DNA from 4 places in the Acidovorax sp. KKS102 genome. Region 4 is predicted to be linked to each of the others. Evidence: predicted binding sites of a transcription regulator. Region 4 holds the regulator's gene; each other region holds the start of a gene.
What was found. The regulator sigma-54, encoded in region 4, starts transcription at its own class of promoters, with help from an activator protein. The targets are predictions, from matches to a motif close to TGGCANGNAANCTGCTTT.

Region 1 (7,131 bases), 660 kb from region 4:
ATGGCGCCCACCAGGCCGAACAGCAGCATCAGCACGGACTCCAGCAGCAGCGGCAGCGCGTAGGTGCTGCGCAGCTTGCGCTGGCGCGCCCAGTTGACCATGATGGCCGTGGTGCCCGCCCCCGACATGAAGGCCCACAGCGCGCCCACGGCGCCCAGCACCAGCTTCATCTGCCCCAGCACCAGGTTATCGGCCAGCGACGACAGGAACCCCGTCATGTGCGAGGTGTAGAGGTGCACCACCAGAAAGCCACCCGCGTTCACCGCCCCGGCGTTAAACGCCAGCAGCAGGCCCAGCACCTGGTTGCTGGCAACCGTGCGGTGGTGTCCGGTGAGGTGAAAAAGGCGTCGCATGGGCAAGGAAGCGTGGATGGCAAGGATGGCTGTCGCCCTGCCTACCAGGCCCGCGCCATGCGGCCGGGGTTGAAGATGCCTGCGGGGTCGAAGCTGTGCTTGAGGCGGGAGTGGATTTGCTCCAGCGCCTTGGATTGCAGGTCAAAAGCGCCGCTAGCGCCGGTTTTATTTGCCTCAGCAGCTATAAAAACAGAAGCACTGCCACCCACTGCACGGGCGGCTTCGCGCAGGGCGTCGCCTGCCGACTCGGGGGCCTGCACCCAGCGCAGCGCCCCGTGCCATTCCACCAGCGGCTGCGCACCGGCGGGCAAAGCCAGCACCGGCGCGGTGGCGGGGACGGACAGGCGCCACAGGGCATGGTCGGGGCGCGTGGCCCGGTCGGTGAACCACGGCAGGGTCTGCTCGCGGCAGGCGGTCCAGTCGGCGGCCACGGTGGCGTTGTCCATGCGTGTGCCGCCCATGGTCTTGCACGCGGCCTCCACCGCCGCCACGGCGCCGCGCAGGCGCACATAGAGCGTGCCCACACCACCGTCTTGCACCCAGCAGCTGGCATTGAGGGGCAGCGGCTGGCCGCCCCAGGCGTGCAGCTTGCGCAGAGCGTCGGCCTGGTTGATGCCCTCAAACAGGAGCGTGGCCTCGCCGGGCGCCACGGGCAGCACCTTGAGGCTCACCTCCGTCAGCAGGCCCAGCGTGCCCCAGGCCCCGGCCATCAGGCGCGCAACGTCATAGCCCGCCACGTTCTTCATCACCTGGCCGCCAAAGGTCAGCAGCTCGGCCTTGCCATTGAGCAGGGTCACGCCCAGCAGGTAATCCCGCACGGCGCCCACGCTGGCGCGGGCCGGGCCCGACAGGCCGGCCGCCACCATGCCGCCCACGGTGGCGGCGTCTGCAGGGGTCTTGGCGAAATGCGGGGGTTCAAAGGGCAGGCACTGGCCTTGTTCGGTCAGCACGGCCTCCAGCTCAGCCAGCGGGGTGCCAGCGCGCACGGTGACGACCAGCTCGCTGGGCTCGTAGCTCACGATGCCGCGCAGCACCCGGGTGTCGAGCACCTCGCCGTGCAGCGCCAGGCCATGGAAGTCCTTGGTGCCCCCGCCACGGATGCGCAACGGGGTCTGGTAGGCGGCGGCAGCGCGCACGCGCTCAGTGATCGGGGCGAGGGAGAAGTCCATCCGTGCATCGTAGCGGCAGCGGTCGGCCACACGGCAGGGGAGGAGCGTGAATTTTTTGAACAGCGGGTGTGCAAAGGACTGGCGGATGCCATGGGGCGCGTTTGTCCCCGCCAGTCCCACACCCCCACGCGCCCGCTACCCACCGGTACGAAAAAAGCCCGCCGGTGGTCGGCGGGCTGAAATAACCAGAGGAGTAACTCGCTTGTTCTTATTGCGACGCCACGGTGCCACCAGACACCGCAGCGCGTGGGGCGCAGAGCGATCAGCGGTTGTACGCTGTTTCGCCGTGCGAGGTGATGTCCAGACCTTCGCGTTCGGCTTCTTCCGAAACACGCAGGCCCACGAGCAGGTCGGCGATCTTGTAGGCGATGAAAGCCACCACACCGGACCAGACGATGGTGAACAGCACGCTCTTGACCTGAACCCAGACTTGAGCGCCCATGGCGAAGGTGTCAGGCGTCAGGCCGCCCGTGCCACCCAGGCTTTGCGAAGCGAACACACCGGTCAGGATGGCACCCAGGATACCGCCCACGCCGTGCACGCCGAACACGTCAAACGCGTCGTCCACGTTCAGCATGCGCTTGAGGCCACCCACACCCCACAGGCAGACCACACCAGCGATCAGGCCCATCACGATGGAACCCATGGGGCCCACGAAGCCTGCAGCAGGCGTCACGGCCACCAGGCCAGCCACCGCACCGGAGGCAGCGCCCAGCATCGAGGCCTTGCCCTTGTGCAGCGCTTCACCAGCGATCCAGGACAGCGTGGCGGCGGCAGTGGCCAGCACGGTGTTCACAAAAGCCAGGCCAGCGTTGGCGTTGGCAGCACCGGCAGAGCCCGCGTTGAAGCCGAACCAGCCCACCCACAGCAGCGAGGCGCCCACCATGGTCAGTGTCAGGCTGTGGGGTGTCATGGCTTCCTTGCCGAAGCCGATGCGCTTGCCCACCATGTATGCACCCACAAGGCCAGCGATACCGGCGTTGATGTGCACCACGGTGCCACCCGCAAAGTCCAGAGCACCGTCAGCACCCAGCAGACCGCCGCCCCACACGATGTGGGCCATGGGCACGTAGCTGAAGGTGAACCACAGCACCGAGAAGATCAGCACGGCAGCGAACTTGATGCGCTCGGCGAACGAGCCCACGATCAGTGCCACAGTGATGGCGGCAAACGTGCCCTGGAACGCGAAGAACACGTACTCAGGAATCGTGGTCAGGGCGCCGAAGGTCTCCTGGGTCACGCCCTTGAGGAAGATCTTGTCGAAGCCGCCGAAGAACTTGCCCTCGCCCGAGAACGCCAAGCTGTAGCCATAGATGGCCCACAGCAGCGAGATCAGCGAGAACACCACGAAGACCTGCATCAGCACCGACAGCATGTTCTTGCTGCGGCCCAGGCCGCCGTAGAACAGAGCCAGGCCAGGGATGGTCATCAGGATCACGAGCAGCGTGGAGGTCAGCATCCAGGCGGTGTCGCCGGAATCGACCTTGGGCGCTGGGGCCGCAGGGGCTGCCGGTGCGGCGGCTGCTTCTGCGGCAGGCGCGGCAGCGGCTGCGGGAGCTGCAGGTGCAGCAGCATCAGCGGCCGGTGCTGCAGCCGCGGGGGCTGCGGCGGCGGGCTCGGTGGCGGCAGGCGCCTGGGCCATGGACAGGTTGCCCATGGTCAGCAGACCGAGCCCCAGAATGAAGGAAGCAAGCAGTTTTTTCATGGCGTTTCTCTTCTTGGATGGGATGCGGCCTCGCCCTTACAGGGCTTCCTTGCCGGTTTCGCCAGTGCGGATGCGCACCACCTGCTCCAGGTGGGTCACGAAAATCTTGCCGTCACCGATCTTGCCGGTGCGCGCTGCGGTCTCGATGGACTCGATCACGCGGTCCACCAGGTCGTCGGCCACAGCGGCCTCGATCTTGACCTTGGGGAGAAAGTCCACCACGTACTCTGCACCGCGGTACAGCTCGGTGTGGCCCTTTTGGCGGCCAAAGCCTTTGACTTCGGTCACCGTGATGCCTTGCACGCCGATGTCGGAGAGCGCTTCGCGCACTTCGTCGAGCTTGAAGGGCTTGATGATGGCTGTCACCATTTTCATTTTCAGATCCTCCGGAATGGGCGCCACCGGCGCCCATTGAGACTTACAGGGTTTTGGTGAGCGTGACGATCACGCGCGACTTGTTGACCGGGCCGTAGAAGGCCTTCTTGGTGGCGCCGACCACGGCAGCGCCGAGGGACACGCCGCCACCGAAGTCGTACGAGCCGCCCAGGCTGTAATCCATGAAGTTGGGGGCGGTGATGTCACCACCAAAGCGGGTGAAACCGACCGATGCCTTCAGCGTGGTGCTGGGGGCCACTTCCTGGGCAAACGCCAGGTTCAGGTAGCCGGTGTTGCGGCCTTTCATGCCAGGACCTGCGTAGGCGAAGTAGTCCTTGGACAGGGTGTGCGAGTACTTGGCCGTCACGGGGCCGAAGGTGGCAGCGCCATAGACTTCGGTGGTGTTGCCCGCGCTGTTGCCGGGGTAGATGTAGGTCAGCAGACCCACATCCAGGTCCACGCCGCCAGCCTTGAACTTGTAGCCGCCGTACAGGTCGGATTCGAGCGAGTTGCCGGACAGCCAGTCCACGCTGGAGTTCCAGTTGCCCACGTAGAAGCCGGTCTCGCCGAAGGTGTAGTCAAAGCCGCCTTGCAGTGCGGGCTTGACGGTCTTGACCTTGGACGTGTCCTGGTCCTGGCCGCGGAACTTGTAGTTCGTGGTCAGGCTGACGTTGGCGGTGAGCTGGGCGCTGGCCAGCATGGGAAGGGTTGCAACAAGGGCAACGCCCAGGGTCTTGATGATGGCGCGGGTCATGTTTCCTCCGGTTGGACAAAGTAGGGACAAGCGCTTTAAGCACGGACCGTGCCACGCCAAGGTGCACAGGGCGCCGCACGGTTGCGTTGCGTTACAACAATCCCCAGTACAGTGGCGGTGACCGCGCTCGGAGCGCCGCACTCAACTGGTGCAGACGCCCCGCAGGCCGCGCTAAAAACCTACAAAACGCACCCATCTGGGGAGAAATCGCTTCATGAGTCTTGCTTTGGTGCAAAGCCGCGCCCTTCTGGGGCTGCAGGCGCCTGCAGTCACCGTCGAAGTGCATCTGGCCAACGGTTTGCCCAGCTTCACCCTGGTCGGGCTGGCCGAGGTGGAGGTGAAAGAAGCCCGCGAGCGTGTGCGCTCGGCACTGCAGAACGCGGGGCTGGAGTTCCCGACCAATAAGCGCATTACCGTCAACCTGGCCCCCGCCGATCTGCCCAAGGACTCGGGTCGCTTTGACCTGCCCATCGCCCTGGGCATCCTCGCCGCCAGCGGGCAGGTGGACGCCAGCCGCCTGGCGGGCTACGAGTTTGCGGGCGAGCTGTCGCTGTCGGGCGAGTTGCGCCCCGTGCGCGGCGCGCTGGCCACCAGCTTGGCGCTGCAGACGCAGCAGATCGATGCCCAGCTGGTGCTGCCCCCCGGCAGCGCCGAAGAAGCCGCCCTGGTGCCCGCCGCGCGCGTGGTGCGCGCCCGCCACCTGCTGGACGTGGTACGGGCGTTCCTGCCACCCGGCAGCACGGCCGGTGGCGATGCCGACGTGGCCAACGACGGCTGGACCCGCCTGCAGGCCACCGCGCTCGCCGCCAGCACCACCGGGCCCGACATGGCCGATGTGAAGGGCCAGGCGGGTGCCAAGCGCGCGCTGGAGATTGCAGCGGCCGGGGGCCACAGCGTTTTGATGGCCGGGCCACCCGGCTCGGGCAAGTCGATGCTGGCGCAGCGTTTTGCCGGGCTGCTGCCCGCGATGACGGTGGACGAAGCGCTGGAGAGCGCCGCCATTGCCAGCCTGGCAGGCCGCTTCAGGCCCGAGGCGTTTGGCGTGCGCCCCACGGGCCAGCCCCACCACACGGCCAGCGCGGTGGCGCTGGTGGGCGGTGGCTCGCCCCCCCGGCCGGGCGAGATTTCGCTGGCCCACCAGGGCGTGCTCTTCCTCGATGAACTGCCCGAATTCCCGCGCGCTGCGCTGGAGGCGCTGCGCGAGCCGCTGGAGACCGGCCACATCACCATCGCCCGGGCGGCGCAACGCGCGGAGTTTCCGGCCCGGTTCCAGATGATTGCGGCGATGAATCCGTGCCCCTGCGGCTTTCTGGGGTCCACCCAGCGCGCCTGCCGCTGCACGCCTGACCAGGTGCACCGCTACCAGGCCAAGCTCAGCGGCCCGCTGCTGGACCGCATCGACCTGCATGTGGAGGTGCCCGCCCTGCCCGCCGAGCAACTGGTGCAGGCGGCTGCGGGCGAGTCCACCGCCAGCATCCGCGCCCGGGTGGAGCAGGCCCGCGCCCTGGCCCTGGCGCGCCAGGGCTGCACCAACCAGGCGCTGCAGGGCCAGGCCATCGACGCCCACCTGCACCTGGATGATGCGGCTGCCAAGTTCCTCAACACCGCTGCCGCACGCCTGGGCTGGTCGGCCCGCAGCACGCACCGGGCGCTGAAGGTGGCGCGCACCATCGCCGACCTGGCGGGCGCGCCCGCCACCGAGGTCAGCCATGTGGCCGAGGCCGTGCAATACCGCCGCGTGCTGCGTTCCTGGTGATTGATTGCTATAAAATTGGCAGCATTAAGTGCTGCGACCACTAGCACCAGTGCCTAATATTGCCGGATTTCTCCAGATGTCCCGAGTTACCACCTACAGAGGAGAAGCTCGAGGAATATTGTCTCAAGGCCGCGCAGCGCGCCGTAATGTAGACAATGCGGCCCGGGCGCCTGGACATGACAACAGCACAGTTCACTCAGGGGCGTGTTGACAACATACTTTCTTGCTGAATCTTCCACGCCTGCTGATCACGCACAAAACGCAGCGTCTTGCGGCCCACCTCGTTGAAATCCGAGGACTGGTAATGCTGCACAAAGGTAGCCTCCGCTACACCGTTTTCGATGACGACCTTGAGGTTTTGCACAGCCACCTTGATCGGACCGACCTTGTTTAAGTTGCGGGCGCGTTGGCGCTTCCAATCGTCGATATTGCCCTGCTTTGGTTGGAAGCGATCCGTGTAAAACGACAGGTAACGATTCAGGTCCTTGGCTGACCAGGCGGCGGACCAGTCGCGGACCAATTCCTCGATCGCGGCCGCGTCGGCGGTTGCAGCAGGCTGGGCGGTATCGAGCTTGCTGGCCTGTGTCGCAGCGGCAGGACTAGCGGGCGCAGGGCGAGGTTGGCTGGCGGTCAGCTCAGGTGTTGGCGGCAGCGGGGGGCGTGCTGCCATTACGGCCGCAGTGTCCAGGACCAGAGGTGCAGTCATTTCCTTGCTGCACAGTGCGATTTCATCCTCGGCCGTGGCGTCGTCCATCGCAGACGGTGGTGGCGCCTGGACCAGCGGAGTCTGACCAAGAGCCGACAGCAGGCCATCGGTCTGCTGTAGCACGCGATATCCAGCCAGCAGCAGGTCATGTCGGCCGTTGACCACGGCCCTGCGGGCCTGGAACAGTTCGTTTTCGGTGTCCAGCAAATCCAGCAGTGATCGCTGACCGATGTCAAACTGCTGCCGGTACGCCTCGCGCGCCTTTTCAGAAGAAAGCTGATGTTGCTCCAACAACGAGAGCTGGTCACGCAGG
Region 2 (7,131 bases), 1.0 Mb from region 4:
CGCGCCTGCTGCTGCTCGATGAAGTGGCCGCAGGCCTGACGGAAGCAGAGGTTGACGCCATGGCCCAGCGCATCCGCCGCCTGCGCGACGACTGGGGGCTGACGGTGGTGTGGATCGAGCATGCGGTGACCACGCTGCTGAAGTACGTGGAGCGCGTGCTGGTGCTGCACCAGGGCCGCAAGATTGCCGACGGCACGCCCGCCGAGGTGGTGCGCGACCCGCAGGTGATCGAGGCCTATCTGGGTGACGAGATGACCAGCGACACTGCACAAGGAGCCACGGCATGAGCGGCGCACACCTCACCGTGCAGAATCTGACCACGGGCTACCACGGATTTCAGGTGCTGCAAGACCTGTCGCTGCAGGCCGCACCCGGCATCACCGTCATCGTCGGCCCCAACGGCGCGGGCAAGACCACGCTGCTCAAGGCGCTGGCCGGGCTGCTGCCGCGCATGGGCACCGTGGCGCTGGACGGCAGCGACCTGCCCGCGATGAACGCCACCGCCTGCGTGCAGCGCGGCCTGGCCCTGGTGGCCGAGGGCCGCCAGCTGTTCCCGCAAATGACGGTGACCGAGAACCTGGAGCTGGGCGGCTGGCTGGTGCCATCACGGGTGCGGGCCGAGCGGTTGCACCAGGCGTTCGAGGACTTCCCGCGCCTCAAGGAACGCGCCACCCAGCTCGCCGGCACCATGAGCGGCGGCGAGCAGCAGATGGTGGCCGTGGCCCGCGCCATGATGAGCGGCCCGCGCCTGTTGATGCTGGACGAGCCCTCGCTGGGCTTGGCGCCACGCATGGTCGATGAGCTGCTCGCCATCGTGCAGCGCATCGCCGCGCAGGGCGTGACGGTGCTCATGGTCGAGCAGAACGTGCGCAAGGCGCTGCAGATTGCACAGCGCGGCTATGTGCTGGAGCGCGGGCGCATCGTGGCGTCTGGCGCGGCCGCTGACCTGCTGCAGTCCGATGTGGTGCGCCAGGCCTATCTCGGCGTGGCGTGAAACCCCTTCCGCCCCCTTTTTCATTTGTTCTTTTTCAGGAGCTTTCATCCATGACTGCCATTTCCATGCTGATCAACGGCGAGCGCGTGCAAGCCACCGGCGGCGCCACGTTTGAGCGTCGCAACCCGCTCGACGGTTCCATCGCCACCACCGCACCCGCCGCCAGCGTGGCCGATGCCAAGGCCGCTGCCGACGCAGCTGCCAAGGCCTTCCCGGCCTGGTCCGCCCTGGGCCCCAACGCACGCCGCGCTTTGCTACTCAAGGCCGCACACGCGCTGGAAGCCCGCACGGCCGACTTTGCCGTGGCCATGGCGGCGGAGACCGGCGCATCCGGCATGTGGGCGGGCTTCAACGTGCACCTGGCTGCGGGCCTGCTGCAGGAAGCCGCCGCGCTCACCACGCAGATTGCGGGCGAGGTGATTCCATCCGACGTGCCCGGCAGCCTGGCCATGGGCGTGCGCCAGGCGGCGGGCGTGGTGCTGGGCATTGCGCCGTGGAACGCCCCAGTCATCCTGGGTGTGCGTGCCATCGCCACGCCACTGGCCTGCGGCAACACGGTGATCCTCAAGGGCTCGGAGCTGTGCCCCGCCACACACGGCCTCATCATCGAAGCGCTGCAAGAGGCCGGTTTGCCCGCTGGCGTGGTGAACTTTGTGACCAACGCCCCGGCCGACGCCGGCGCCGTGGTCGAGGCCATCGTGGCCCACCCGGCAGTGCGCCGCATCAACTTCACCGGCTCCACCAAGGTGGGCCGCATCATTGCGCAGACCTGCGCCAAGTACCTCAAGCCCGTGGTGCTGGAGCTGGGCGGCAAGGCCCCACTGCTGGTGCTGGATGATGCCGACATCGACGCCGCCGTGGCGGGCACCGTGTTTGGCGCCTTCGCCAACTCGGGCCAGATCTGCATGTCCACCGAACGCATCATCGTGGACAACGCCGTGGCCGACGAGTTTGTGGCCAAGCTGGGCGAGCGTGCCAAGGCCCTGCCCCTGGGCGACCCGCGCAAGGGCCCGGTGGTGCTGGGCTCGGTGGTGGACATGGCCACGGTGCACCGCTGCAACGCCCTCATCGACGACGCACTGGCCAAGGGCGCCAAGCTGGTCTGCGGCGGCAAGAGCGACAGCACGTTGATGCAGGCCACGGTGCTGGACCACGTGACGGCCGCAATGGACATCTACCGCGAAGAGTCGTTCGGCCCCGTCAAACCCGTGGTGCGCGTGAACGGTGTGGAAGAAGCCATTGCCTGCGCCAACGACAACGAGTTCGGCCTGTCCTCCGCCGTGTTCAGCCGCGACGTGGCCAAGGCCTGGAACGTGGCGGCGCGCATCGAATCAGGCATCTGCCACGTCAACGGCCCCACGGTGCACGACGAAGGCCAGATGCCGTTTGGCGGCGTGAAGAGCTCGGGCTATGGCCGCTTTGGCGGCATGGCCGGGGTGCGTGAGTTCACCGAACTGCGCTGGATCACAGTGCAGACCACTCCCCGCCACTACCCTTTCTGAAGTTCAAAAAAGATAGCTGCTAGCGCTTTCTGGACAAGCGCTAGCGGCCACTTTCACCTAAACATCAAACTGTGATCGCATCCAGCGGCCAGCGAGGCTTCACGTCAAACGCGTAGTCGGTATTGGCCTGCTGCTGCCCGGCCTGCAGGCGCATCGCAGCAGCCATGGCAATCATGGCGCCGTTGTCGGTGCACAGGTGCAGCTCGGGGTAGTGCACGCGCACCTTGGCGGCCGCGCAGGCGGCATTGAGCTGGGCGCGCAGATGCCGGTTGGCGCCCACGCCACCGGCGACCACCACGCGCTTCAGGCCGGTCTGCTTGAGGGCGGCCAGGGTCTTCTTCACCAGCACTTCGACAATCGCGGCCTCGGTGCTCGCCGCCAGGTCGGCCTTGCGCGCTTCGAGTTCGTCGCCCAGCTTCTTGGCCTGCGTGAGCACGGCCGTCTTGAGTCCGGCAAACGAAAAATCCAGATCACCGCTGTGCAGCAAAGGCCGTGGCAGCTTGAAGGCCGTGGCACTGCCCTGCTCCGCCAGCCGGGACAGCGCCGGGCCACCGGGGTAGCCCAAGCCCATGAGCTTGGCGGACTTGTCAAATGCCTCGCCCGCCGCATCGTCAATGGTCTCGCCCAGGATCTCGTAGCGGCCTACGCCGTCCACGCGCATCAGCTGGGTGTGGCCGCCCGAGACGAGCAGGGCCACAAAGGGAAACTCCGGCGGGTCGGCACTGAGGAAGGGCGACAGCAGATGCCCCTCCAGGTGGTGCACACCCAGCACCGGCTTGTCCAGCGCCGCGCCCAGCGCGCAGGCCACGCCCGCCCCCACCAGCAGCGCACCGGCCAGGCCCGGGCCGCGTGTGTAGGCCACCACGTCCACATCCGCCAGCGTCTGGCCGGACTCGGCCAGCACCTGCGTGGCCAGCGGCAGCACGCGGCGGATGTGGTCACGGCTGGCCAGCTCGGGCACCACACCACCATAGGCCTGGTGCATCTCGATCTGGCTGTGCAGCGCGTGCGACAGCAGCGTAGGCACGGCATTGCCCGTGGAACGGACCAATGCCACGCCGGTTTCGTCGCACGAAGATTCAATACCCAGGATCAGCAAACTCATGCCCCGAGTGTAAAACCCGGGGCTGATCCGTCCTTGCAGGGCTGTTTACCAGCGGTCCGACCGCATGCGCAGTTCCCAGTTGCCGCTGCGCAGCTCGTACACCCCCACGGCGCCGTAGCGTTGCTCGCCCTTGTCGTCCCAGGTCATGGTGCCGATCACCGGGGCGTAGCCGTTGATGCTGTGCAGGGCCTTGGTGATGTCCTTGGGGTCGGCGGACTTGGCTTTCTGGATGGCGGCCGAGAGCACGTAGGTGCTGTCATAGCTGTAGTGGCCGCCGTAGGCTGGGGGCTTCTTGAAAGCGGCGATGTACTTTTCGAGGAAGGGCTTGCCGGTGGTGAACTCCTTGGCTTCCAGCACGGGCGATGTGGCGTAGAGCCCCTGCACGATGCCCGCGCCCTTGGTCATGTCGGTGGTCTTGATGGTGTCGCCGCCCAGCAGGCTGACCTTGGTGTGGTCTACCTTCTTGAGCGATTCGAGCAGCGCCAGGGCCTGGAAGTCGTTGAGGGTCGAGACGATCACCTCCACGTTGGCGGCCTTGAGTTCACCGGCCAGTTCGTCAAAGGCCACAGTCTTGTCGTCGAACGACTTGCGCACCACCACTTCTTTTTTCTCGGCCTTGAGCTGCGCGGCAGCACCGTCGGCCAGGCCCTTGCCGTAGGGCGTGCCGTCGTCCAGCGCGGCGTAGCGGTTGGCGCCCAGCTGCGTGGCGGCAAACGAGCCGATGGCGCGCGCCTGCAAGGTGTCGTTGGCCACCATGCGGAACGTGGTGGGGAAACCGAGCTGCGTGAACTTGGGGTTGGTCGAGATGGCGATCTGGGGAATGTCTTTGGCGGCGTAGATGGGTGCGGTCTCGATGCTCACGCCCGAGTTGAGGTGGCCCACCACCGCGACCACGCCCGCATCCACCAGCTGCTGCGCCACAGCCTTGCCGGTGTTGGCGTCGGCCTTGTCGTCCACGGACACGACCTCCAGCGTCACGCGTTTGCCGTCCACGGTATAGCCGGACTTGTTGAGCTCATCCACTGCCAGCTTCACGCCGTTGAGCAGATCCTGCCCCAGGGCGCCCAGCGGGCCAGAGAGGGGCTGCGCTACACCAATTTTGATGGTGTCCGGCACCTTGCCGCATCCGGTCAGGAGTGCGGCAGTCGCCACTGCGGTCAAGGCCATGCTGGCCGAGAAGCGGCGCCGGTTGATGTGCTTGTTCATGCAAAAAACTCCATTTCAGTGTGACTGTGTGTGCAGATGTATATGCGACGCCCTGCTGGGCGGGCTACCGGGTATGCCCTCCCACGGTGTCAGTATTAGCAACTTTCAGGCCCTGCAACGGCGGCCAGTACCGCGAGGCGCAGCGGGCCTGCGGCCGGGATAACCCGGAGCGCAGGGGGGCTGCAAGGGCCACCGGAGGGTGTGCACCACACCGGCGCACCAATTTGTGGCGTAAAAATTGCTTATCCTCGCCGGTATGAATGAGGCTTTGCGCATCGTGGTGGTGGCCCCGGACCTGGCAGTCGCCGACCCTGACGACGAACACGCCGTGGAACAGGCGGAGCGGTCGCGGGCGCTGCGCATCGGGCTGCTGGAGAACAACTTCAACCTGGTGGCCACGCTGCCCGCCGATGTGTTCCTGAGCGAGCGCATCGCCCAGCTACAGCCCGACCTGATCATCGTGGACGCCGAGAGCGAAGCCCGCGACGCGCTGGAGCATGTGGTGATGGCCACGCGCGACGAGCGCCGCCCCATTGTGATGTTCACCAACGACGAGGACACCTCGCACGTCAAGGATGCCGTGGCTGCGGGCGTTTCTGCCTACATCGTGGCGGGGCTGGCACCCCAGCGCATCCGCCCCATCCTCGATGTGGCCATGGCGCGCTTCCAGCACGAACAGGCGTTGCGCGCCGAGCTGGCCGACGCCAAGACCGAGCTGCGCGACCGCAAGACCATCGACCGCGCCAAGGGCCTGCTGATGCAGCGCCAAGGCCTGACCGAACAGGCCGCCTACGAAAAGCTGCGCAAGACGGCCATGGACAAGGGCCTGAAGCTGGTGGACGTGGCGCAGCGCATGCTGGATGTGATGGATCTGCTGGGGTAAAACCAGAGAACAACCCCCTGAGCGGCTGCGCCGCTTCCCCCTTCTCTCGAATGACTGCGTCATTCGGGAAGGGGGACGATGCCCTCGCACGCAAGCGAAGCGCCGCATACGCGGCTCGGCGCCCCTTGCTTGGCATCCCTCGCCCGGGCCGCGCCCAATTCCAAGGTCCCTCCCAAATGGTGCGCCGCACAAAGGCAGTGCGACCACCCTCATCGCAACACAAACGCTCCTACCGCAGGCCCCGCAGGCATGTAGCGCTTATTGATCAAGCGCAGACAGCTATTAATTCCATAGCATCCAGCGCTCCAACATGGCGCAGCAGGCGCTGGCACGCGCTTTGCATTGCACAGTGCAAGACCAATGCAGGTCTGACCACTGACAGCACTGACCCAACGGCGGGCCGGTGCTGGCAAGGAGCCCCGGACCCGTTCCAGGCTCCACCACGGACAAAGGCGTCCCCACCCGCTCCCGGCGTTGCTTTGATGCAGCCAGCCAGGCGCGGTGTGAGGACGCCTTTTTTGATTTTTCACGCCACCAGGGATGCCCCATGACCGATCTGTTGAAAACCAGCCTCAACCGCCGCACCGTGCTGCAGGCCGCCACCGTGGGCGCTGTGGGTGTGAGCCCCGCGCTGCGCGCGCTTGTCCACGCAGCGGGCTCCGACGCCCCCGAGAAGAAGGAAGTGAAGATCGGCTTCATTCCGCTGACAGACTGCGCCAGCGTGGTCATGGCCTCGGTGCTGGGCTTCGACAAGAAATACGGCGTGACCATTGTCCCCAATAAGGAAGCCAGCTGGGCCGGCGTGCGCGACAAGCTGGTGAACGGCGAACTGGACTTTGCCCACGTGCTCTACGGCCTGGTCTATGGGGTGCACCTGGGCACCGCCGGTCCCAAGAAGGACATGGCCGTGCTGATGAACCTGAACAACAACGGCCAGGCCATCACCCTCTCCAAAGCCCTGGCCGACAAGGGTGCGGTGGACGGCCCATCCCTGGCCAAGCTCATGGCCAGCGAGAAGCGCGAATACACGTTTGCGGGCACCTTCCCCACCGGCACCCACGCGATGTGGATGCACTACTGGCTGGCGGCTGCGGGCATCAACCCGCTGTCGGGCGCCAAGCTCATCACCGTGCCGCCGCCCCAAATGGTGGCCAACATGCGCGTGGGCAACATGGACGGCTTCTGCGTGGGCGAGCCCTGGAACCACCGCGCCATCATGGACGGCATCGGCATCACGGCCAACACCACGCAGGACATCTGGAAGGACCACCCCGAAAAGGTGCTGGGTACCACGGCCGAATTCGTCAAGAAGTACCCCAACACCACGCGCGCCGTGATGATGGCCGTGCTCGAAGCCAGCCAGTGGATCGATGCCAGCCTCTCCAACAAGATGAAGATGGCCGAGACCGTGGCCGGCAAGGCGTATGTGAACACGGGTGTG
Region 3 (7,131 bases), 1.0 Mb from region 4:
GTTGCGCAAGCGGTCCCGGTAGACCTTCTTGAGCGCCGAGCAGGTCAGCACCGCGCCCTGGGGCTGGGCTTGTAGCAGTTGCCCCAAGGTGGTCAGCCAGCCTTCCCGGTCTGCATCGGTCAGTGCAATGCCCTGGCGCATCTTTTCGCGGCTGGCAGGGCTGTGGTGGTCGTCCCCTTCGATCAGGGGCAGGCCCTCGGCCTGTGCCAGGGCAGAACCCAGGCTGGACTTGCCGCAGCCCGCCACGCCCATGACGACCACAAAAGCGGGTGACGCTTGAAAACTCATATTGGTAGCGCTATCCAAACAATCCATAAAAAAGGCACCCGGTCTGGATGCCCCACAAACTGTGGCAAGCTGAGCAACTTGATCCAAAATGGCTGGCGTTGCCTTGCCCAAGAGTTTGGACAGCGCTATCCTAACCAGATCCTCCCCCAGCCCCATGAGGGTTAACCCTTGAACAAACCCGAGACAAAACCCGACGCCAAACGCCGTTCCAGCGGCCGCATCACTCTGAGCGACGTGGCCAAGGCCGCCGAGGTCAGCCCCATCACCGCGTCCCGCGCCTTGCGGGGCGAGCGCGGAGTGGCGCAAGAACTGGTGCAGCGCGTGAAGGCCGCGGCAGAGCAACTGGGCTATGTGCCCGACCCCGCCGCCCGCGCACTGGCGTCACAGCGCAGCGTGCAGGTGCCGGTGCTGGTGCCGCTGCTGTCCAACGCGCTGTTTGTGGACGTGCTGGAAGCCGTGCACCGCACCCTGTTCCCGCAGGGCTACCAGGCGCTGATCGGCGTGACGCACTACGACCCGCAAGAGGAAGAGCAACTGCTGCGCACCTACCTCGCGCACCGCCCGGCGGGCCTGCTGGTCACCGGCTTTGACCGCACCGAGGCCTCGCGCCACCTGATTGCCGCCAGCGGCGTGCCTTGCGTGCACCTGATGGAAATGACCTCGGCACCAGGCGTGTTCTGCGTGGGGTTTTCGCAGCAGGACGCGGGCCACAGCATGACGGCCCATCTGCTGGCACGGGGCTATCAAAAAATTGCCTTTGTGGCGGCCCAGCTGGACCCACGCACCATGCAACGCGCCGAGGGCTACCGCCGCTGTCTGCGCGACGCAGGCCTGTACGACCCCAAGCTGGAACTGCTGAGCCCTCAGCCCTCGTCGATGCGCCTGGGTGGCGAACTGCTGGAAGAGCTGCTGCGCACCCGCCCGGGTGTCGATGCCGTGTTCTTCTGCAATGACGACTTGGCCCAGGGTGGCCTGCTGGCCGCGCAGCGCCTGGGTCTTTCGGTGCCCGGTCAGGTGGCGATTGCGGGCTTCAACGACCTGGCAGGCAGCGACCAGATGCTGCCGCCGCTGACCACGGTGCGCACACCCCGTGCAGCAGTGGGCGAGGCCAGCGCACGCATGCTGCTGGCGCTGATGCGCGGCGAGGTGCCCGAGCACAACTCGGTGAATCTGGGGTTTGAGCTGACGGTGCGCGAGAGCACCTGATGTCTGTTGATCCGCTGCGCGCCGGCCCTCCAGCAAGGCGCTGACCGAGGCTTGGCGACATCCGTTGCAGGGAGGCACTGAGGCACCGTGCCGGCTCGGGGGCGGCACCGTGCGGCGCGGCTCCGCAAAAACTCAGGCCGCCGCAAGCGCCCGGCTGCTCGACGAGGCCTTCATCTCCTTGCGCAGCGCCACCGCATCGCGCGACTGGGTGGGTGCCGACGCGTCGATGCGGAACACCTGCACCGTCTCGGTCATGGTCTGCGCCTGGCCATTGAGCTGCATGGCCGATGCCGCGTTCTCTTCCACCAGCGCGGCGTTTTGCTGCGTGATGGTATCGAGCTGCGCCACGGCCGAGTTGACCTGCGAGATGCCGCTGAGCTGCTCATTCGACGCGCTGTGGATCTCGCCGATCAGCGTGTTGACCCGGCGCACCAGCTCCAGCGACTCGGCCATGGTCTTTTGCGCAGCATCGGTCTTTTCATGGCCTTCAGTGACCTTGGTGGCCGAGTCATCGATGAGCTGGCGGATCTCCTTGGCGGCCGAGAGCGTGCGGTGCGACAGGCTGCGCACCTCTGAGGCCACCACCGCAAAGCCACGCCCCTGGTCGCCAGCGCGGGCCGCCTCCACCGCTGCGTTCAGCGCGAGGATGTTTGTCTGGAAGGCAATGGAGTCGATCAGCTGCGTGATCTCGCTGATGCGGCCGGACGCGGCCTGGATCTGCTTCATGGTGTCGGCCACACTGTCCACCGCGCTGCTGCTGCGCTCAGCGACCTGGGTGGCCTGCGTGGCCAGCACCGAGGCCTGGCGCGCGGATTCTGCGGTCTGCTTGACGGTGCCGGTGATCTCTTCCATCGACGCGGCGGTCTGCTGCAGGTTGCTGGCCTGCGCCTCGGTGCGCGACGACAGGTCCTGGTTGCCCTGGGCGATCTCCCGGGTGGAGACCTGCATGTGCTCGCTCTCCTGCCGCGCGTCGCGCACGATGGACAGCAGGTTCACGTTGAGCTGCGCCAGCGCCTTTTGCAGCTGGCCCACGGTGTCGCTGCGCGTGGCCGATATCTTCTGGGTAAGGTCACCCGCCGCCATGCGGTTGGCCCACAACAGCATTTGCGACAACGGTGCCACCGTGACCTGGTGCAGGTAGACCGCCATGCCCAGCGCCAACACCACAACCCCGAGCCACGCCGCCCCCGAGGCCAGCGACAGCGTGTGCCCGCCCAGCAAGGCCGCGCACCACGAAGCCACCACCAGCAGCAGGGTGCACGCCATCATCTTGCCCATGGGCCCCAGTGCCAGGGCACGGCCCACGCGGCCCCAAAGCGTGTCTTTGACCAGCTGACCAGCCGACAGCCGGTGCACCAGCGTGCCGGCTTGTTTTTCGGCCTGCATCTGCTTGTACAGCGCATCCGCCGCCTGGATCTGCTCGCGCGTCGCTTCGGTGCGTACCGACATGTAGCCGGTGGGCTGGTCGCCCTGCATAAGCGGAGTGACGTTGGCCATCACCCAGTAAAACGTGCCGTCCTTGCGCCGGTTCTTGACGGGGGCCGACCAGGGGATGCCCTTGGCAATGGTCTCCCACATGTCGCGGTAGGCCTCCTCGGGCATGTCGGGGTGTCGCACGATGTTGTGGGGCTGGCCCAGCAACTCTTCCTTTTCGTAGCCGCTGACCTCGATGAACATCGGGTTGCAGTACAGGATGCGGCCCTTGAGGTCCGTGGTGGACACCAGGGTCTGGCCCTTGGGAAACGCATATTCGTGCTGGCTGACCGGCAGATTGACGCGCATAGGAACCTCTTCGGGAGGACTGGTTGCCCTGTTCTGGAGAGCAACGCAACAGTGGAAGATGCCGATTTCATCGTACGCGCAATCGGCGTGATTTGAAACAAGTTGTTGGTGCCGCCGCACACCATCTCCAACTTGGTGCAAAACGCCAACACAGCACGCGATGCCGCGCTGTAGTGCACCAATGTGAGCACCGAATGGGTGTATCTGCTTCCATTTCGATAGCTTCCAGCGCAATAAATACCTGCACATTCGCTGGTTTTTTGCCCAAACAGCCGCTTGCACGGGCACTGGCATAGCCATTGCTTGCCACTAGGCGCGGCCAACGCTGGCCGCGTGTCAGCCCGGTGCAATGGCGGATTGGGCGAACAGGACGTTGGCGTCTTCATGGAGTGCGTTGGGGCTGGTCAGCCCGCGTGGTCCGTGTGGACGCCTTTTTGTTTTCTGGCCGGGCCAAGGGGCAAGCCCCCTGCCCTTTGCACTCACACCCATGCATTACTTCAGAGAGTTCCTCAAATCCGGCCACGCCCCCACGCTGTGGGCGTCGTTTCTGTACTTCGGTTTTTCGTGCGCGGTGTGGGTCATCAACGGTGCGATGGCGCCGTTCATCCGCGAGAGCTTCCAGCTCTCCCCCACGCAAATGGGGATGATGCTGTCCATCCCCATTTTTGCGGGCGCGCTGATGCGGTTTCCGCTGGGCATCCTGGCGCAGTACATCGGGCGCAAGCGCGCCACGCTGGTCGAGATGGCGGGCATCTTTGTGGCCATGGGCTACGGCTACCTGTTCGTGCACACCTTCAACGACCTGCTGGCGCTGGGCATTCTGCTGGGCGTAGCGGGGGCGAGCTTTGGCGTGGCGCTGTCGCTGGGCTCGGGCTCGTTCCCACCGCCCTTCAAGGGGCTGGCCATGGGCATCGTGGGCGCAGGCAATGTGGGCACGGCGGTGGCCGCCCTGATGGCGCCCTCTCTGGCGCAGCAATTTGGCTGGCAGGCGGTGTATGGCTTTGCCGCCGTGAGCGTGGCTGTGCCCGCCGTGGTGATGGCGGTGTATGCCAAGGAGCCACCGGACCTCGCGCCCCACGCCACGTTCCGCGAGCACATTGCCTGCCTGTTCGAGAAAGACGGCTGGGCCTTCAGCCTGATCTACGCCGTGACGTTTGGCGGCTTCATCGGTCTCACGGCCTTCTTGCCCAGCTACTTCTACGACCAGTTTGGCGTGAGCAAGGTGCAGGCCGGGCAGCTGACCATGCTGGCGGCCTTTCTGGGTGCCGCACTGCGGGTGATGGGTGGCTGGCTGTCGGACCACTGGGGCGGCGTCAACACGCTCACGGGTGTGCTGGCCATCACCGCCGTGAGCATGGTGCTGTGCGGCCTGGCCGAGAACTCGCTGCCGGTGACCATGCTGCTGTTTCTGGTGTGTTTTGCGGCACTGGGCGCGGGCAACGGCGCGCTGTTCCAGCTGGTGCCGCTGCGCTGGCCGCTGTCCACGGCGGTGGCGGGCTCGATGATTGGCGAAATCGGCGCGCTGGGCGGCGGCCTCATCCCCAACGGCATGGGCTTTTCGCGCCAGTACACAGGCACCTATCTGTGGGGCTTCGTGGGCATTGCGGCGTGTGCCGCCGCCATGCTGGTGTTGTTGCGGGTGATGCAGATCCGCTGGACCCGCACGTGGGCGGAGAAAGGTGGACGCGCGCGCAGCGCATGACCGGCGCAGCCGGTGAGCGCGCAAGCGCTCGCCACATTTCAAGCCAAATAGCCACCAAGCGCAGTTTAAAAATGCCTTGATAGCTATATTTTCAATAGCAAGTTACTCACCTCACCTCGGCAAAAACAGCAGCCAGTACACCAGCAACAGGTTCACCAGCACGCTCACCACCAACGCGATCTTCCACAGCGCCGTGGCATCGCGTTGCATCAGCGGCTGTGGGCCCGGGGCGGACAAGGGACGCGACGCACCCCGTTCCAGCGCCAGCAGCAACTCCTCGGCGGTTTCAAAGCGCTGCGTGCACTGGCGGGCCACGGCCTTCAAGGCGATCTGGTCCAGCCAGATGGGCACGCTGGGGTGGTGGCGGCTGGGCGCCACCGGGTCGCGGTGGTAGCGGCCCAGCTGGTACTGCACCACCTCGCCATAGGGCAGGCGCCCGTGGCTCAGCAACTGGTACAGCGTGACGCCCAGGGCAAACAGGTCGCTGCCCGCATCGGGCAACTGGCCGGCCGGGTCGCCGTTCTTTTCGTAGCCGGGCCACTGCTCAGGGTTCATGTAGCTGGGGGTGCCTGCGTGCAGGCGGCGCGTGGCCTCGGGCTCGCGGCCTGACAGGGCCACGCCCAGGTCCAGCACCCGCAGCACGCCGTCTTCGCCCAGGTGCAGGTTGTCAGGCTTGATGTCGCGGTGCACCACCCCTTGCCGGTGCAGCCAGCCCAGCACCTGCGCCGCCTGCATCACCACCGACACGACCTGGGGCACACCCAGGTGCTGGCGGGCACGCAGGCGCTGGCCCAGGGTCTGCCCAGCGTGCCAGTCGTAGAGCAGATAAAACGCGCTGGCGCCGGGGCCTGCACCGCCCTGCTCGGGCGGCCAGGTGTTCAGGCGCGCCAAGTGCACTGCCGCGTGGCCGGACTGCATGCGCCGGGCCACCCAGGCTTCGTGCGCCAGCGTGGCGCGCTCCTGCGCGTCGTGCGCGCGGGCAGGGACTAGGGTCTTGAGCGCATACAGCCGCTGGGTGGCCGGGTCGCGCACCTGGTAGATGCGGTGCACGCCGCTGTCGGCCACCAGCGCGGTCACCACCAGGCCATCCACGGGGTCACCCACTTTAAGCAAGGGCAACACCGGCAACTGCAGGGCTCGGCGGGACTCGTCCTGCAAGGTGGCCTCCAGCACCCCTTGCACCCGCACCACCAGTGCGGTCACGTTGTCGGTGCTGCCCCGGCGCAGGGCTGCGCGCGTGATCTCGTCGCTCAGTGCCTGGGCGCTCGCGTCCGCCCGCAGAAGCTGGCGCAGCTCACGCTCGGGCAAGCTGCCGTGCACGCCATCGGACAGCAGCACCAGCAGGTCGCCGCTGTGCAGTTCGCCCTGGCTGTAGTCCACCACCACATGGTCGTCCAGGCCCATGGCGCGGGTGAGCTGATGCGCAAAGTCGCGCTGCGCCATCACATGGTCGGTCGTCAGCAGCTGCAGCCGGCCGCCCCGCAGCAGATAGGCGCGCGTGTCACCCACATGGGCCAGCGTGTACGACTGGCCGCGCAGCACGATGGCGGTGAGCGTGGTCAGGCCCACGGCGGGCTGGCGGCGCCGGTTCATCGACGCGAGCCAGCCGTTGTGCGCGCTCAGGATTCGGTCCAGCGCCACGGTGGTGTCCCAGGTGTCGGGCGTGGCGAAGTAGTCGTTCACCAGCGTGTTCACCGTGGTCTGGGCGGCTTCGCGCCCGTTGCCCCCGGTGCTCACGCCATCGGCAATGGCAGCGATGGCGCCGCGTTCGCGGTCGCGCCCCTGCCCCTGCAACAGGGCGGCAAAGTCTTCATTGACTTCGTTGCGCCCAGCCTGCGAGGTGTGGCCGATGTCCAGTTCAAAACTCATGCACCACCTCCATGCAGGTTCCATGCCCAAGCTGGTGCATGCATGCACCGCTGCGCGCAGCCCGGTCCACGGCTACCGCCCCCCAACGCGTGCTGCGCAGGGCGGGCCCCTGTGCTGTCACCCCAGATCAGTGCACAAACTCTGGCACGGCCATTGCTTACCCAAAGCAACGGCCCCACGGGGCCACGCAATTCAGCGGTGCAACGGCGCACCAAGGGGTTGTATGGACGAAGGCGTCCCCACATGCGGTTTCGATGAAAGGTCGGAGCTGCATCGTGTGGACG
Region 4 (7,131 bases):
GGCGCGCTGTGGCTCAAGAGCACCGACTACGGCGACGACAAGGACCGCGTCATGCGCAAGCAGGACGGCACCTACACCTACTTTGTGCCCGACGTGGCGTACCACATTGCCAAGTGGGAGCGTGGCTTCACCAAGGTCGTGAACATCCAGGGCACAGACCACCACGGCACCATTGCACGCGTGCGCGCCGGCCTGCAGGCGGCCGATGTGGGCATCCCCAAGGGCTACCCCGACTACGTGCTGCACACGATGGTGCGCGTGGTCAAGGGCGGTGAAGAGGTCAAGATCAGCAAGCGGGCGGGCAGCTATGTCACGCTGCGCGATTTGATCGAGTGGACCAGCAAGGACGCGGTGCGTTTCTTCCTGCTCAGCCGCAAGCCCGATACCGAGTACACCTTCGACGTGGACCTGGCGGTGGCGCAGAACAACGACAACCCGGTCTACTACGTGCAGTACGCCCATGCGCGCATCCAGTCAGTGCTGCGCGCCTGGCAGGAGGCGGGTGGTGGCGACGTGGCGTCGCTCCAGGACGTGGACTTGTCGGCGTTGGAAGGCCCGCAGGCCCAGGCCCTGATGCTGCAGCTGGCCAAGTACCCCGAGATGCTCACGGCCGCTGCCGAGGGCGAGGCGCCGCACGATGTGACCTTTTACCTGCGCGACCTGGCCGCCAGCTACCACAGCTATTACGATGCCGAGCGCATCCTGGTGGACGACGAGGTGGTGAAGAAGGCGCGCCTGGCGCTGGTCGCTGCCACCGCCCAGGTATTGCACAATGGCCTGGCGGTGCTGGGCGTGTCGGCCCCGGCCAGAATGTAAGCAGTTACTACCAATATGAAAAAGCAACAGACGGGCGGGACCATTGTCGGCTTCATCGTCGGGGTCATCGTGGGCCTGGGCGCGGCGCTGGCCGTGGCCGTGTACGTGACCAAGGTGCCGGTGCCGTTCCTGAACAAGGGCAACGGCCGAGGCGCAGACATGGACGCTGCGGAGTCCCAGAAGAACAAGAACTGGGACCCGAACTCGCCGCTGTATGGCAAGAACCCGGCCCGCCCTGCGGCGCCTCCGGTGGCCGCAGCTGCGTCAGCTCCTGCATCGGCACCGGCGCCTGAGGTGCGCGCCGCCGCATCGGCCGCCAAGCCTGCCGCGAGCAAGCCAGACGCGAAAGCCGAGGCCAAGGCAGAGAGCAAGCCGGGCGCAGACCCGCTGGGCGATCTGGCCGTGGCCAAGGCAGCCGCCAAGGGCAGCGTGGACCCGTTTGACTACTTTGTGCAGGCTGGTGCCTTCCGCACCCAGGCCGACGCCGACGCCCAGCGCGCCAAGCTGGCCATGCTGGGCTGGGAGGCCCGCGTGAGCGAGCGTGAGCAAAATGGCCGGGCGGTGTTCCGGGTGCGCATCGGCCCCTTCACCAAGCGGGACGATGCCGAGGTGCTCAAAGAGAAACTCGACGGCGCCGGGCTGGAATCGGCGCTCGTGCGCGTGCAGCGCTGAAGCGCTTGCAAAAGCGGCGCCACCGCCAGGGCTGAACTTTTTGTAAAGGGATGTCTCACATCCCGCATACCTGAACCAGGAGAGTCTTTGTCATGAAACGCCGTGAGTTTTCTTTGTCCGCCGCCTCGGCGGTTGCCGCTTCTGCCCTGACGCTGCCAGTGGCCAACCCCGCCATGGCGCAAGCCCGCCAGTTCAAGGAGGGCAAGGACTTCAAGCGGCTGGACAAGCCCGTCGCCCCGGATGCCCCGGCCGGCAAGGTCGATGTGATCGAGTTCTTCTGGTACAGCTGCCCCCACTGCAACGCCTTCGAGCCCACACTGGACGCTTGGGTCAAGGCCGCGCCCAAGGACCTCTCCATCCGCCGCGTGCCTGTGGCGTTCAACGCCAGCTTCGTGCCCCAGCAAAAGCTGTACTACACGCTCGAAGGCATGGGCAAGCTCGAAGCCCTGCATGCCAAGGTCTTCCGCGCCATCCACGTGGAAAAGGCCAAGCTCGCCAAGGACGACGAAATCCTGGCCTGGGTGACCCAGCAGGGCGTGGACGTGGCCAAGTTCAAGGAGGTCTACGGCTCCTTCAGCGTCGCCAACCAGGTGCGTCGTGCCTCGCAGCTGCAGGATGCGTACGGTGTCGAAGGCGTGCCATCCATGGGTGTGGCGGGCAAGTACTACACCGACGGCACGATGGCCGGCAGCATGCAGACCGTGCTGCAGGTGGTCGAATACCTGGCCGCCACAGCGCGCAAAGCCTGACCAGTGGCCGACCCTGTCGGCAAGCTGTCCCAAAGGCCCGCGGATGCGGGCTTTTTTTCGGGGTAGGTACCATCGGGTGGCTACAATCATTGCAAGATTCGTGCCCTATGACCCACCGCCTACTCCCCCTCCTTGTGCTCGCAGCCCTGTCCGGCCTTGCGGGCATGGCACATGCCGAAAAGGCAGACCGTGCCAAGCCCATGAACATCGAGGCCGACGCCCTGCGCCACGATGAACTCAAGCAGACCAGCGTGTTCTCGGGCCGCGTGGTGATGACCAAAGGCACCATCGTGCTGCGCGGCGCGCGGCTGGATGTGCGCCAGGACGCCGACGGCTACCAGTACGGCGTGGTCACGGCCGAGGCGGGCAAACGGGCGTTCTTCCGCCAGAAGCGCGACACCGTGGCCGGAGCGCCGGACGAGTTCATCGAAGGCGAAAGCGAAGTCATCGAATACGACGGCAAGGCCGACAACGTGCGCTTCATCACCCGCGCCGAACTGCGCCGCTACCGTGGGTCGGTGCTCAACGACGAGATCACCGGCGCCGTGATCGTTTACAACAACCTCACCGACGTGTTCACCGTCGATGGCCAGAAGGCGCCTGCGTCTTCGGCTGCGGCCGGCGACGCCCCCACGTCTGGCGGCCGCGTGCGCGCCGTGCTGGCACCCAAGGACCCGCCGCCCGGTACGGCAGCCCCCGCCAAGGCGCCCGAGTCGCCCGCTCCGGCGCTGCGCCCCAGCAACACTCTTGGCGGCGGCGCCAAGTGAGCGGGCCCGTGGTGAGTACCGGTCCCGAGACCCCAGCGACCCCTGCGAACAGCCGCCTGGGGCCCGATTCGCACTCGGGCAGCCGCCTGGAGGTGCAGCACCTGGCCAAGTCCTATGGCAGCCGCAAGGTCGTCAAGGACGTGTCCCTGGAGGTGCAAAAAGGCGAAGTCGTGGGCCTGCTGGGCCCTAATGGCGCGGGCAAGACCACATCGTTCTACATGATCGTGGGCCTGGTGCGCAGCGATGCGGGTGACATCCGCATCGACGGCCAGTCCGTGGCCCACATGCCCATCCATCGCCGGTCGCGCCTGGGGCTGTCGTACCTGCCGCAAGAAGCCTCCATCTTCCGCAAGCTCACCGTCGAAGAAAACGTGCGCGCCGTGCTGGAACTGCAGCGCGCCGACGACGGCCAGCCGCTGTCGCGTGATGCCATCGAAGAGCGCCTTACGGCCCTGCTGCAAGAGCTGCGCGTGGACCACCTGAGGGCCTCACCCGCACTGGCGCTGTCCGGTGGCGAGCGCCGCCGCGTCGAGATCGCCCGCGCCCTGGCCACCCAGCCGCGTTTCATCCTGCTGGACGAGCCTTTTGCCGGCATCGACCCCATCGCAGTGATCGAGATCCAGCGCATCATCGGCTTCCTGAAGGCGCGCGGCATTGGTGTGCTCATCACCGACCACAACGTGCGCGAGACGCTGGGCATCTGCGACCACGCCTTCATCATCAGCGACGGCCGCGTGCTGGCGCAGGGCACGCCGTCCGAGATCGTGGACAACGCCGAAGTACGCCGCGTGTACCTGGGCGAGCATTTCCGCATGTGATGAAGCCTGGACTGTCGCTGCGCGTCTCGCAGCACCTTGCACTGACCCCCCAGCTCCAGCAGTCCATCCGGCTGCTGCAGTTGTCCACGCTCGAACTGTCGCAGGAAGTCGAGCAGATGCTCGACGAAAACCCGTTCCTCGAACGCAGTGTCGACGAAGCCCCGCGCGAGGAATTTGGCCTGGAAGCCGCCGATACGCCCGCGCAGGCCGACGACTACAGCGCAGATGATGCTATGTTTTCAGGAGCTGCTGGCGCAAGCAGTACTGGCGCTGACAGCCAAAACGACGCTGAAATCTCCGGGGGGGGCTCGGACGAGCCCGACTGGAGCGGCGACGGCACCGTCGAGATGGCGCCCAACGATGCCGAGTGGGGCGGCGACGCCCCAGCGCGCACCCGCAACGACGCGGAAGGCGACGAGGCCGATGCCACCGAGCTGGCCCGATCGCACGAGTCGCTGACGGCCTTTTTGCACCGCCAGGCGCTGTCGCTGCGCCTGTCCGAAGTAGACATGGCCGCGCTGCGTTTTCTCATCGAATCGCTGAACGACGACGGCTACCTCGAAGAGCCGCTGGAAGAACTCGCCATCAGCCTCGCCGGGCCCGACGACCTGGAACAGATCGAAGAACTGGTGCACCGCTTCACCGTGGCCCAGCGCCTGCTGCAAAGCCTGGAGCCCACTGGCGTGGGGGCGCGCAACCTGGCCGAATGCCTGACGCTGCAGCTCACGGCGCTGGCTGCCGATGAGGACAGCAGTGCTGACCCCGACACGGTGCAGACCGCTCTGCGCATCTGCCAGCAGCCGCTGGAGATGCTGGCGCGCCGGGACATCCGCCGCCTGACGCAGCTGTGCAGCGAAGGCGGCGTGGCTGGAGAAGAGCGCACCCGCGCTGCCATGGCACTCATCGCCCGCCTGGAACCACGCCCGGGCCGCAAGTTTGCCGACGTGGAGCGCAACATCATCGTGCCCGACGTCATCGTACGCAAAGCCGGTCGCGCCAATGGCAGCGGCCAGCAGAGCTTCATCGTGCAGCTCAACCCCGACGTGATGCCCCGCCTGCGCGTGCACGACATCTACGCAGGCGCCCTGCGCGGCCACAAGGGCGGCGAAGGCCACCAGGGCATGCAGCAGCGCCTGCAGGAGGCGCGCTGGTTCATCAAGAACATCCAGCAGCGTTTTGACACCATCCTGCGCGTGTCGCGCGCCATCGTCGAGCGGCAAAAGAACTTCTTCACCCACGGTGAACTGGCCATGCGCCCGCTGGTGCTGCGCGACATTGCCGACGAACTGGGCCTGCACGAGTCCACCATCAGCCGCGTCACCACCGCCAAGTACATGGCCACGCCTATCGGCACCTACGAGCTGAAGTATTTCTTTGGCTCGGGCCTGGGCACCGAAACGGGCGGCAATGCGTCGAGCACGGCGGTGCGCGCACTGATCAAGCAGTTCGTGTCGGCGGAGAACCCCGCCAAGCCGCTGTCCGACAGCCAGATCGCCGAGATGCTCAAGGAGCAGGGCATCGAATGCGCCCGCCGCACCGTGGCCAAGTACCGCGAGGCGCTCAAGATCGCGCCAGCGAATCTGCGCAAAGCGTTGTAGCCGCCTCGGCAGGTGGCGCACTGCCCGCCTGCGCCGCCGTAGTCTTTTCTGTTGTTTCCGTATTACCCACCGCAGCCCACCATGGCCCGCATCGTCTTTGACCTCCCCGCGCACTTCGGCTTTGCCACCGAGCTGCAGATCTACATCAGCCATGTGAACCAGGGCGGACACCTGGACAACGCGCAGCTGCTCAGCCTGGTGTCCGAAGCGCGGGTGCGCTTCTTTCAGTCGCTGGGCTACCCAGAGGCCGATGTGGGCGGCCTTTCCATCGTGGTGGGCGACATAGTGGCGCAGTACAAGTCCGAAGGTTTCCACGGCGAAACCATGCGGGTGGAAATGGCCCCGGCGGACTTCAACCGCTACGGCTTCGACCTGGTGTTCTGCATGACCGAAAAGGCCTCAGGCCGCGAAGTGGCGCGCGGCAAGATCGGTATCGTCTTCATCGGCAAGGCCAGCCGCAAGGTCGCACCCATCCCCGACTCCATCCGCCGGCTGCTGCTGGCCCGCGCGGGGGAGCCCGGTTCCCCCGCCGAGCACTAGCGCGTATCCTCCCCATCGACATGAACCAACTCCAACTTTTTCTCCCTTGCGCCGCAGGCGTCGAGGGCTTTCTGGCCGACGAGGTACATGGCATCACCGGTCTCACGGGGCAAGACCTGCTGGTGGGCCGGGGTGGTGTGCTGCTGCGCGCCTCGTGGCGCCAGGCCATGCAGCTCAACCTGCACAGCCGCTTGGCCCAGCGCGTACTGGTGCAATTGGCCCACCGCCCATACCGGTCTGAGAACGACCTCTACAACATGGCCAGCGATGTGGCCTGGGAGATCTGGTTCACCACGCGCCAGACCTTCAAGGTCGAAGTGACGGCCCAGCACAGCCCGCTGCAGAGCCTGAACTTCGCGGGCCTCAAGGTGAAAGACGCCGTGGCCGACCGCTTCCGCCACAAGAGCGGCGTGCGCCCCGATGTGAACACCCAGTGGCCCGACGTGCGCATCCACCTGCACCTGACCACCGACGAAGCCACGCTCTACATCGACACCTCGGGCGAGCCACTGTTCAAGCGCGGCTGGCGCGAGGACAAGGGCGATGCCCCCCTTAAGGAAACCCTCGCCGCCGCCATGATCGCCGCCAGTGGCTGGGACCCGCACGGCGACAACCCCCAGCCCCTGTACGACCCCTGCTGCGGCAGCGGCACCATCGTGGTCGAAGCCGCACAGATCGCCTGCCGCATCCCGGCGGGCATGCTGCGTCGCTTTGCGTTTGAAAAGCTGCTGCCCTTCCAGGCACATGTCTGGTCTGCTATCAAAAACGAAGCTGAAGGCGCAATATGTACTAGCGCTGTACCCATTTTTGGCAGTGATGTGGCCTTCCGGATGGTCGATTTTGCGCAGCGCAACGCTGAGCGCGCAGGTGTGGCCCAGGCCGTGCAGCTGCGCGGTGGCGACGCCCTGCAGCGCATGCCGCCCTGCGACCAGCCCGGCGTGATGCTGCTGAACCCGCCCTACGGCGAGCGCATTGCCGCAGCCGGTACCGCAGGCCGCAATGCCAGCGAACGCGCGGCCGACCGCGCCCAGGGCCTGGCTGTGGGCCGCGAAGAGGCGCAGACCGAAGACGGCGGCGAGTTCTTCAGCCAGCTGGCCACGCACTGGAAGAAGAACTACAGCGGCTGGACGGCCTGGATGCTCACCCCCGACCTGAAACTGCCCGGCAAGAT

Region 1: a site for sigma-54 is predicted at 4,393-4,410, ahead of C380_RS01325 (TorF family putative porin). Genes of this name have one in related genera too.
Region 2: a site for sigma-54 is predicted at 5,035-5,052, ahead of C380_RS17380 (ANTAR domain-containing response regulator). Genes of this name have one in related genera too.
Region 3: a site for sigma-54 is predicted at 3,565-3,582, ahead of C380_RS17445 (nitrate/nitrite transporter). Genes of this name have one in related genera too.

The regions. Positions count from the first base shown of each region.
Region 1 is NC_018708.1:299,190-306,320, reverse strand. Features, by position in the region: gene C380_RS01345 (YoaK family protein) at 1-353, opposite strand, end outside; gene glcE (glycolate oxidase subunit GlcE) at 395-1,522, opposite strand; gene C380_RS01335 (ammonium transporter) at 1,785-3,227, opposite strand; gene glnK (P-II family nitrogen regulator) at 3,264-3,602, opposite strand; gene C380_RS01325 (TorF family putative porin) at 3,646-4,356, opposite strand; gene C380_RS01320 (YifB family Mg chelatase-like AAA ATPase) at 4,571-6,112, shown strand; gene C380_RS01315 (TolC family outer membrane protein) at 6,309-7,131, opposite strand, start outside.
Region 2 is NC_018708.1:3,786,072-3,793,202, forward strand. Features, by position in the region: gene C380_RS17355 (ABC transporter ATP-binding protein) at 1-287, shown strand, start outside; gene C380_RS17360 (ABC transporter ATP-binding protein) at 284-994, shown strand; gene C380_RS17365 (aldehyde dehydrogenase) at 1,045-2,496, shown strand; gene tsaD (tRNA (adenosine(37)-N6)-threonylcarbamoyltransferase complex transferase subunit TsaD) at 2,561-3,601, opposite strand; gene C380_RS17375 (branched-chain amino acid ABC transporter substrate-binding protein) at 3,647-4,807, opposite strand; gene C380_RS17380 (ANTAR domain-containing response regulator) at 5,064-5,690, shown strand; gene C380_RS17385 (CmpA/NrtA family ABC transporter substrate-binding protein) at 6,238-7,131, shown strand, end outside.
Region 3 is NC_018708.1:3,800,540-3,807,670, forward strand. Features, by position in the region: gene C380_RS17430 (gluconokinase) at 1-288, opposite strand, end outside; gene C380_RS17435 (LacI family DNA-binding transcriptional regulator) at 457-1,494, shown strand; gene C380_RS17440 (methyl-accepting chemotaxis protein) at 1,627-3,276, opposite strand; gene C380_RS17445 (nitrate/nitrite transporter) at 3,764-4,978, shown strand; gene C380_RS17450 (bifunctional protein-serine/threonine kinase/phosphatase) at 5,090-6,847, opposite strand.
Region 4 is NC_018708.1:4,831,996-4,839,126, reverse strand. Features, by position in the region: gene argS (arginine--tRNA ligase) at 1-816, shown strand, start outside; gene C380_RS22250 (SPOR domain-containing protein) at 832-1,488, shown strand; gene C380_RS22245 (thiol:disulfide interchange protein DsbA/DsbL) at 1,581-2,237, shown strand; gene lptA (lipopolysaccharide transport periplasmic protein LptA) at 2,345-3,004, shown strand; gene lptB (LPS export ABC transporter ATP-binding protein) at 3,061-3,822, shown strand; gene C380_RS22230 (RNA polymerase factor sigma-54) at 3,822-5,420, shown strand; gene C380_RS22225 (thioesterase family protein) at 5,502-5,960, shown strand; gene C380_RS22220 (class I SAM-dependent RNA methyltransferase) at 5,981-7,131, shown strand, end outside.